DNA from 2 places in the Bacillus salitolerans genome. Region 2 is predicted to be linked to the other one. Evidence: riboswitches for the same ligand, from Rfam matches in the RefSeq annotation. Region 2 holds a riboswitch; the other holds the start of a gene.

Region 1 (4,291 bases), on a different contig from region 2:
AATGGGAATATTGATCTCGTTGTTAAAAGAGAAACCTATGAAGATATCATTAAATTGGATCTACCAATGAAACAAACAATACAACAAAAATAAGAGCCAATTGGCTCTTTTTTTGTTGTATAAGAAATGATAAAAGTTTTTATTGTGAATAATTTGGCAAGCAAATCTGAATCTGGCTTCACCGCCCAGCCCGCCTGAGGTCAAATAACCTAAAGTTAATAATGGGAAAAAGCGCCCTTTTCTCATTTCAAAACATTTGCTCTGCCTTAGGTACCCTGGCGCATGCGCCTTTTGTTCTTGGTTCAAAATTATTTAAACAAAGCTTTAATTGCATCAATGAGACTAACGAAAAAGTCTTGAAGTTTTGTTAAAAAATTTTGTCCTTCTTCAGATTGCAGAAAAGTAGTCAGTTTTTCCTTTGCAATGTTTAGTTGTTCCCCCACTTGATTCCAATCGATATTTAGTTCTTTCATTTTGTTAAATAGTGCAAGTAGACTCGAAATATGTTCTTCTGTGAGGGTAATACCTAATTCCTTTGCCGCTGCTTCAATAATGGCACGTAATTCAGCATCAGTTTGTGGTGCATTCTCTGCCATCTTTTCTTTAATGAGTGCCATTAATGCGGCTGCATCCTCCGTTCCAATGACATCACCAAGCTCTGCTGTTTTCACCATTTCCTCATTGGCAATTTGCTTAACGTCTTCTGGAATAGCTTGTTCAGAAGATAACTCATACGCTTTTAATAGACCTGTGAGAGCAGCTGTACCCGATACAGGAAATGGGGCTGTAATATAAATTTTAGCATCTTTTACACCGGCAGTAATCAAAGCATTTGTGTACATAGCTTCTGTTACCCATGTTATATTATTTGTCTCAACAATTAACCCAGAATCAGGATCTGTAATGGTAATAATTGATGAAGATAGTGCTTTTGTACCTATTTGACTTTTAGGTATATACTCTCCTAGATATTTATGTTCTTCAGTATTGGATACCGTTACAATCTGTGCCTCTTCAGGCGCATTCATTTCAGATAATAACGCTTGTTTTTGCTCTTCAGTTAAGTTTTCTCCTAGTGTGATGATGCTATCTCCCACTACAACATCTGCTAGAGCATGTAGAGGAAGGGCAAACAAAGTAACCAATACAAATAGAGCTAAAAACCGTCTTCTCAAGAAAACATCTCCCTTCAAAAATAAAACCTACTAATAATTATATACACCTAATTGATAAGAATATAAACAAGAAATAAAAAAATACTAATTTAGTTAAAGAGTATTACTATTTATTGCTTTTCCTATCACTAGATTTCCATTTTATTTTTCTTTATCGTATAATCAATAGGAATAGCTTACATACATAGGAATTGAAAGGAGTACGTACATATGAGTAAATATGCAGTTATTGATTTAGAAAAAGGTGGACAAGTAAAAATTGAATTGTTTCCAAATGAAGCACCGGGTACAGTTGAAAATTTTGAAAAACTAATTAAAGAAGGTTTTTACAATGGCTTAAATTTCCACCGTGTCATACCTGGTTTCGTGGCACAAGGTGGTTGTCCACATGGTACTGGGACGGGTGGGCCTGGTTATACGATTAAATGTGAAACAGAAGGAAATCCTCATAAACACGAACGAGGATCCTTGTCAATGGCTCATGCTGGTAAGGACACAGGTGGCTCACAATTTTTCATCGTTTTTGAGCAACAACCACACTTAAATGGTGTTCATACCGTATTTGGAAAAGTAGTAGAAGGTATGGAATACGTGGATGATATTGGACAAGGCGACAAAATGAAAGAAGTGAAAATAATCGAGGAATAAGACGTATACCAATAGGTACCGATTAAATTCCATTAAATTGCATAAACTATGTGAGAATCCTCTAAAAGGAGTGTCTCATATGGCAAAAAGAAACGAGAAAACTTCCAAAGAAGTGGATCAAAAAGCATTAGTGAATAAGAAGGCTAATCGCGAGAATGATCACATTAGACAAGTGGGACCTAGAGGTGTCCCTAACCAATAAGGAGCCTATTAGGCTCCTTATTTTATTCACTAAACCCACTTCTAGACACGAATGCTTTTAATTGTGTTATAATGAGAAAAATTAATAAGTTCAGTCGAAATCCTTCGGGGCTGGGTGAAATTCCCAACCGGCGGTGAGGAGAATGTTGTTCATTTTCTAAGCCCGTGAGCCTTTTATTGTACTACATATTAGGTTGATCTGGTGAAATTCCAGGGCCGACAGTATAGTCTGGATGGGAGAAGGATGTTAAGACGCAAAAAGGAAAATAGGATAAAAATTCTGCGAGTCTGTCCACTTTAGAAAGAGGATAGTTATTTTCTATGCAGAAAAAGCTTATCAGCCTTATTGTGACCTTCACATCACCCTTAGGAATCCATTCTTAAGGTTTTTTTATTTGCTATTGGATGTAAAAGCTTATATAAGAAAGAAATGATTAAACACCCTCTCGATTGGATTTCTCCTTTTAACGTTTCAGAAAGAATTCTCGTTTGAGGGGCGTAGCCCTACGATAAGGCTAGTTGTTTTTCAAATAGAGTAGGATAACGATAAATATTGTTCATAATGGGGGGATTCCTTTGACAGATATAGAATACATGCGTATTGCCCTATCTCTTGCATCAAGCGTAAAAGGTCAGACTAGACCTAATCCGCCAGTTGGTTCAGTCGTTGTAAAAGATAATAGAATTGTTGGATTAGGAGCCCATTTAAAGGCAGGAGAGGCACATGCTGAAGTTCATGCCATTCAAATGGCTGGTAATCTAGCGGAAGGGTCCGATGTTTATGTAACTCTAGAGCCATGTAGCCACTATGGCAAGACACCTCCTTGTGCCAATTTGTTGGTAGAGAAAAAGGTTAAACGGGTTATTATTGCAACCACAGATCCAAATCCACTTGTGTCTGGAAAGGGAATTGAGATTCTTCAAAAGGCTGGAATTCAGGTAGATGTAGGAGTATTACAATACGAAGCACACGATCTTTATGAAGAATTTTTCTATTATATAACAAATAAAAAGCCGTATGTAACTTTAAAAACTGCGCTAACTCTTGATGGAAAGACAGCGGCTTTTACAGGCGATAGTAAATGGATTACAGGGGAAGAAGCAAGAGAAGACGTCCATCGTTATCGTCATACTCACGATGCCATTCTTGTTGGGGTTAATACGGTTATACAGGATGATCCAAGTTTGACTACGAGACTCCCAGGTGGAGGTGGGCGTCACCCTATCCGCATCGTCTTAGATCATCGACTACGAACACCTATACAATCAAGACTACTAACAGATGGTCTTAGTGATGTTTGGATATTTACGGGATCTTCTGTAACAGAGGAGCAAAAACTCCCTTTTATTGAGAAGGGAATTAGAATCTTTCAGTTAGATCAAGAGAGAATAAACATTAAAACAATGTTACACCGTCTAGGTGAAGAGTCCATCACCTCTCTACTAGTTGAAGGTGGTTCTGAGGTGAATGGAAGTTTTCTAAAGGAGCATGCTTTTAATCAAGTAATAGCGTATCTTGCACCTAAACTTATTGGAGGGAAACATGCCCCAGGGTTTATTGGTGGAGAAGGGTTTGAATTGATGAGTGAAGCATTACAGCTTGAGTTTAGATCAGTAGAGACACTAGGTAATGATATAAAAATCGTAGCAATACCTAGGTAAAGGGGGACCCAAAATTGTTTACTGGAATCATCGAAGAAATTGGAATGATTGATAGAATGGTCGGGCAAGGTGAAGCGATAGAGATGACCATTAAAGCTCAGACTATTTTAAAGGATGTAAAGCTAGGCGATAGTATTGCAGTGAATGGTGTCTGTTTGACAGTCACGTCTTTTTCAAAAAGTCAATTCACAGTTGATGTAATGCCTGAAACGGTTAGAGCTACTTCTTTAAAAATGCTAAAGAAAGGTTCTAACGTTAATCTTGAACGTGCTATGGCTGCAAATGGAAGGTTTGGGGGCCATTTTGTATCTGGTCATGTCGATGGACTTGGAACCATTTTGAAAAAGACAAAAGTCGCGAATGCGGTCTACTATGAAATCGAAACATCTGAATTAATCAGTCAGTATATCATGCTTAAAGGTTCTATAGCAGTTGATGGAACAAGCTTAACGATTTTTGGTGTAACTGATCAAACGTTTACAATATCATTAATTCCACACACTCTTTCAGAAACCGTCCTAGGAATAAAAGATGTTGGAGATGTCGTTAATTTAGAATGTGACATGCTAGCGAAGTATGTTGAGCGGTTTGTGAATAAAAAATCA
Region 2 (4,291 bases):
AACAAAGATCTACTTGAATACATGAAAAAGGTGTTATCAAGTAAGGTAAAAGATGTCAGAGTTTCAAAACGGTTAAAATCTCATCCAGTTTGCTTGACGACTGAGGGTGAGATTTCAATCGAAATGGAAAAGATTCTAAAAGCGATGCCAAACAATAATGATAATGTAAAGGCAGATAAAGTACTAGAAATCAATCCAAACCATGAGGTATTTCAATCTATAAAGAAAGCCTTCGAAACCGACAAAGCAAAAGTAGATTTATTTACGAGCTTATTGTACAATCAAGCCCTTCTAATTGAAGGATTGCCACTTGAAGACCCAGTCGAGTTCACAAATGATATTTGTAAGGTAATGGTATAAAGAAATAAGCAAGGTGCCCAGATCTACTTAATCTGGGCACTCTTATATTTTTCATCCTATACAACAATATTAAATTGACCAATTTCATCTAAGTCAATCACCGTCATCTTATGAGGGATTCAACAACATTATACTTCTCCTCTCTAGGATGCGGTTAACCAATTTACAGCTTTACTAATTTTTATAGTACAAGATATTTAATATTTCGTGAATATAGTTATCTCTAAAAGAAAGAGGAACAATTTCACGAGTAAACTTCTACTTTTAAGAACCTTAACATATTTTTTTAGTAGAGGAGGGATGGATTGAGATGGAACGCTTTTCAATGCTTTGGGCAGCGTGTATTTTGGCTGGTTATGCCTTATTAAAGGTGCCATTACCTGTATTTTTAGAACCTTTTAGTCCGTTTGTTCATTTAGTTGGAGCTTTAACGATATTATTATTCTCTTCCGTTATCATATTTGCAGGAATTAAGGCTCTTTTTAGTAGTAGATGAATACTCAGAACCCTAACAGCCGTACGTGGCTGTTGGGGTTTTTCTTTAAATAGAGTTTGACAAATTTATTATTTAACTATATTAATAGTTTAAGTACATAAAATATATTTTTATTTAGAAATAGAGGTGTCATTTCTTAAATGAATTCCATGAATGAAATAAGAAAGAACGTCAAAGAAGCTTTTGAATTATTAGATAAAGTTACTACAAAAGTAATGAATGAGCACAAATCATTGATTAGTCACAACTTAACAGCGAAACAATTGCTGATTTTAAAGACCATTTTCTTAGAGGGGAAAATGACAGTAAATGAGCTATCTACACGATTAGATTTATCAGCAAGTTCTATTAGTCAATTGCTAAACAAAATGGAAAAGGGCAGTTATATAAAGCGTGAAATCAATCCAGACAATAGACGTGAGATTTTTGTAACGACAGACCAAAAAGGAAAGGAACTATTTGAAGCGTACCAGAAAGTAGATGACTATATTATAGAAAAGTACTATTCAAAGTTTACCGTTGAAGAAGTAATTGTGTTTAAAGATTTAGTAAAAAAATTATACGGGATTGTTCATGAATAAGGGAGCGAGAGCATGGAAGAGATAAAATTTGTTAAAGAGATTAAAAATAATGAGAAGTATAGGAGTGGCTTTAATGAGTTAGCTTCTCAAATCTTTGGAATAGACTTTGAACCCTGGTATCAATACGGGTATTGGACAGATAGGTATGAGCCATACTGTTATACAATCTCAAATCGAATCGTTGCTAATGTTTCGGTTAATAAGCTAGATTTGATAATTAATGGTGAAAGGAAAAGAGCCATCCAACTTGGAACAGTAATGACACATCCAGATTACCGAAATCAAGGCTTATCGGCTAGCCTGATGAAAAAAATAGCAGATGAATATGAAAGCCATTATGACATGTTCTATCTGTTTGCTAATTCAACTGTTTTAGATTATTATCCTAAATTTGGCTTTAGAGCTGTAGACGAATACAAGTGGACAATGAATTATTCAAGAAAACAGACTCCTAGTAGATCACTTCAAAGATTAAATGGTCGTAATAAGGATGATTTGGACTTTATCTATCAATTTGCAACAGAAAGAATTCCCTGTTCCAATAAGTTTGGAACAGACCATACTGAGAATCTACTAATGTTTTACTGTATGTATGTATTTCCAGAGCATATTCACTATATAGAAGAGGATGATACAATTGTTATTTATCAAGGCGCTGGTGATGAAATACATATTTATGATGTAATATGTAAAAAAGAGACGGATATGTTAAAAGTCATTGATAGAATTACTATGATGGAAACCCAAAAGGTAATTCTTCATTTTACTCCTTACCATTGTGACCAAGAGTCGTTTACGAGGGAAAAGTTTTATGGAAGTGAAGTATTGTTTGTGAAAACAAATGCGGTAACTTTGCCATTATATTTTAAGCATCCCATTACATCACAAGCATAATAATCTTTAAAAGCATAATCTTGGAAATAGTTCGCATCTTTACAATATAATGGTAAAGAATTGAATACAACCTTCGGGGCAAGGTGGAATTCCTTACCGGCGGTGATAAAACATATTTGTTTTTAAGCCCGCGACTCATTATAGATATATGATGACTGACTTAGTGAAAACCTAAGGCCGACGGTTAAAGTCCGGATGGGAGAAGGTTATGTGTACCTAGATAAAAAACGACCAAGACTCTAGGTTTACTTTCCTGTGTCCTAAAACACCGATTTAGGGCACTTTCCGGTTGTATCAGTTCAAAAATCTTAACGGGAGGGTTTTTGAATGATTCAAACAACAGTTTCAATCGTGGAAAAAGCAATGGAAGAAGTAAGAAAGGGTAAAATGGTTATCATTCAAGATGATGAATCAAGAGAAAATGAAGGAGACTTAGTAGTTGCTGCGGAGTATGCTACGGGGAAAAACATTAATTTTATGGCGACTTATGGAAAAGGCTTGATTTGCACTCCGATGCTAGAAGAAAAGCTCAATTCTCTTAATCTGCCACAAATGGTAATGGATAATGAAGAATCGATGAGAACAGCATTTACAGTCTCAGTTGATGCAAAGGTAGGAATTACAACAGGAATATCAGCCTTTGAACGTGCACATACCATCCAAAAATTAATAGATCCAGCAGCAAAGCCAACAGACTTTGTTCGTCCAGGTCATGTCTTTCCATTAAAAGCAAGACAAAACGGTGTACTAGATAGAAGAGGCCAAACCGAAGCGTCCGTCGATTTAATGAGACTCGCGGGGTTAAAGCCAGCTGCTGTCATTTGTGAGATTATGAAGAGTGACGGTCATATGGCAAGAAGAGCAGAGTTAGAAGCGTTTGCGAATGAACATCATTTAGTCTTACTTACTGTACAAGATATTGTTAATTATCGAAAAGAAAAAGGATTACTCCAATTCCAATTAAATAAATAAATAACTAACTTTAGTTGATAGGGCTGTCCGATAAGCCCCAAAAAAACGTCCTTTCTTGAATGTTGGTTTTGTCACTTACATTTAACCAGAAAGGACGGTTTTTTTGTACCTTTAAAAATTTGCTACTCCCTTAGTCTTACCTAAATATGACTTTCATCATATAAAGTTATTACTGTCTTCATCTATCCATTAACAATTTAGGATGGGATACTAAGAGTAGTTAAGGAATAAGGAGTGTTTGTTATGAGAAAATGGTTAATAGGATTAAGTGTGATAGCGATATTTTTGATGATGGGCTGTACCAATATTGTTAATGGTGATATGACATCCTCTAAAGATATAATCGAAAAAGACGGTGCTAAGGAGTTAAAGGTTGATTTACATCTTGGTGCAGGTGAAATGGTTGTAACGAGTGGATCCAATGAATGGGCAGAAGGAGCATTCGAATTTAGCAAACCTAATATGAAACCTGAAGTGTCATACAAGTTAAAAGGAGATACAGGGCATTTAGATATTGAACAGCCAAGTACAGCCCATTTAACCTCAATTAAGGAATACAAAAATAAGTGGGATTTATACCTTACTCAAGAAATTCCTATTTCCCTAAATGTAAAAACGGGAGCATCCGAAGCTGAACTCCATTTATCAGGACTTCAATTAAACGAACTCGGGGTTGATGCGGGCGTTGGAAGAACACTGATTGACCTTAGCGGGGATTGGCGACAGGGCTTTCATGCTAAAATTAATGCAGGTGTAGGAGAGACAGAGTTAATCCTTCCCAAAAGCACAGGTGTAAAATTAAAGATTGAAAACGGTATTGGTGATACAAATATAAATGGTTTAATATCGAAAGAAGATAATGTTTATGTGAACGATTTGTATGATTCATCAGAAATGAAAATTGAAATTGACTTAAAGGTTGGAGTAGGGTCCATCGATGTTAGAGAAGAATAAGAAGAAAGAGAGAACCATGATCAGGTTCTCTCTT

The links. Region 2 has a riboswitch for FMN ahead of ribB (3,4-dihydroxy-2-butanone-4-phosphate synthase). Riboswitches for the same ligand answer to the same signal wherever they lie in the genome.
Region 1: it holds a riboswitch for FMN, as region 2 does, so the genes downstream of both, ribD (bifunctional diaminohydroxyphosphoribosylaminopyrimidine deaminase/5-amino-6-(5-phosphoribosylamino)uracil reductase RibD) here and ribB (3,4-dihydroxy-2-butanone-4-phosphate synthase) in region 2, are expected to answer to the same signal.

The regions. Positions count from the first base shown of each region.
Region 1 is NZ_JBHUEM010000046.1:170,819-175,109, forward strand. Features, by position in the region: gene lysA (diaminopimelate decarboxylase) at 1-93, shown strand, start outside; gene ACFSCX_RS20000 (DUF1002 domain-containing protein) at 309-1,175, opposite strand; gene ACFSCX_RS20005 (peptidylprolyl isomerase) at 1,386-1,823, shown strand; gene ACFSCX_RS20010 (hypothetical protein) at 1,903-2,025, shown strand; FMN riboswitch at 2,122-2,273, shown strand; gene ribD (bifunctional diaminohydroxyphosphoribosylaminopyrimidine deaminase/5-amino-6-(5-phosphoribosylamino)uracil reductase RibD) at 2,601-3,686, shown strand; gene ribE (riboflavin synthase) at 3,701-4,291, shown strand, end outside.
Region 2 is NZ_JBHUEM010000008.1:52,588-56,878, forward strand. Features, by position in the region: gene htpG (molecular chaperone HtpG) at 1-360, shown strand, start outside; gene ACFSCX_RS07915 (hypothetical protein) at 671-856, shown strand; gene ACFSCX_RS07920 (MarR family winged helix-turn-helix transcriptional regulator) at 997-1,437, shown strand; gene ACFSCX_RS07925 (GNAT family N-acetyltransferase) at 1,450-2,331, shown strand; FMN riboswitch at 2,397-2,542, shown strand; gene ribB (3,4-dihydroxy-2-butanone-4-phosphate synthase) at 2,659-3,303, shown strand; gene ACFSCX_RS07935 (toast rack family protein) at 3,547-4,257, shown strand.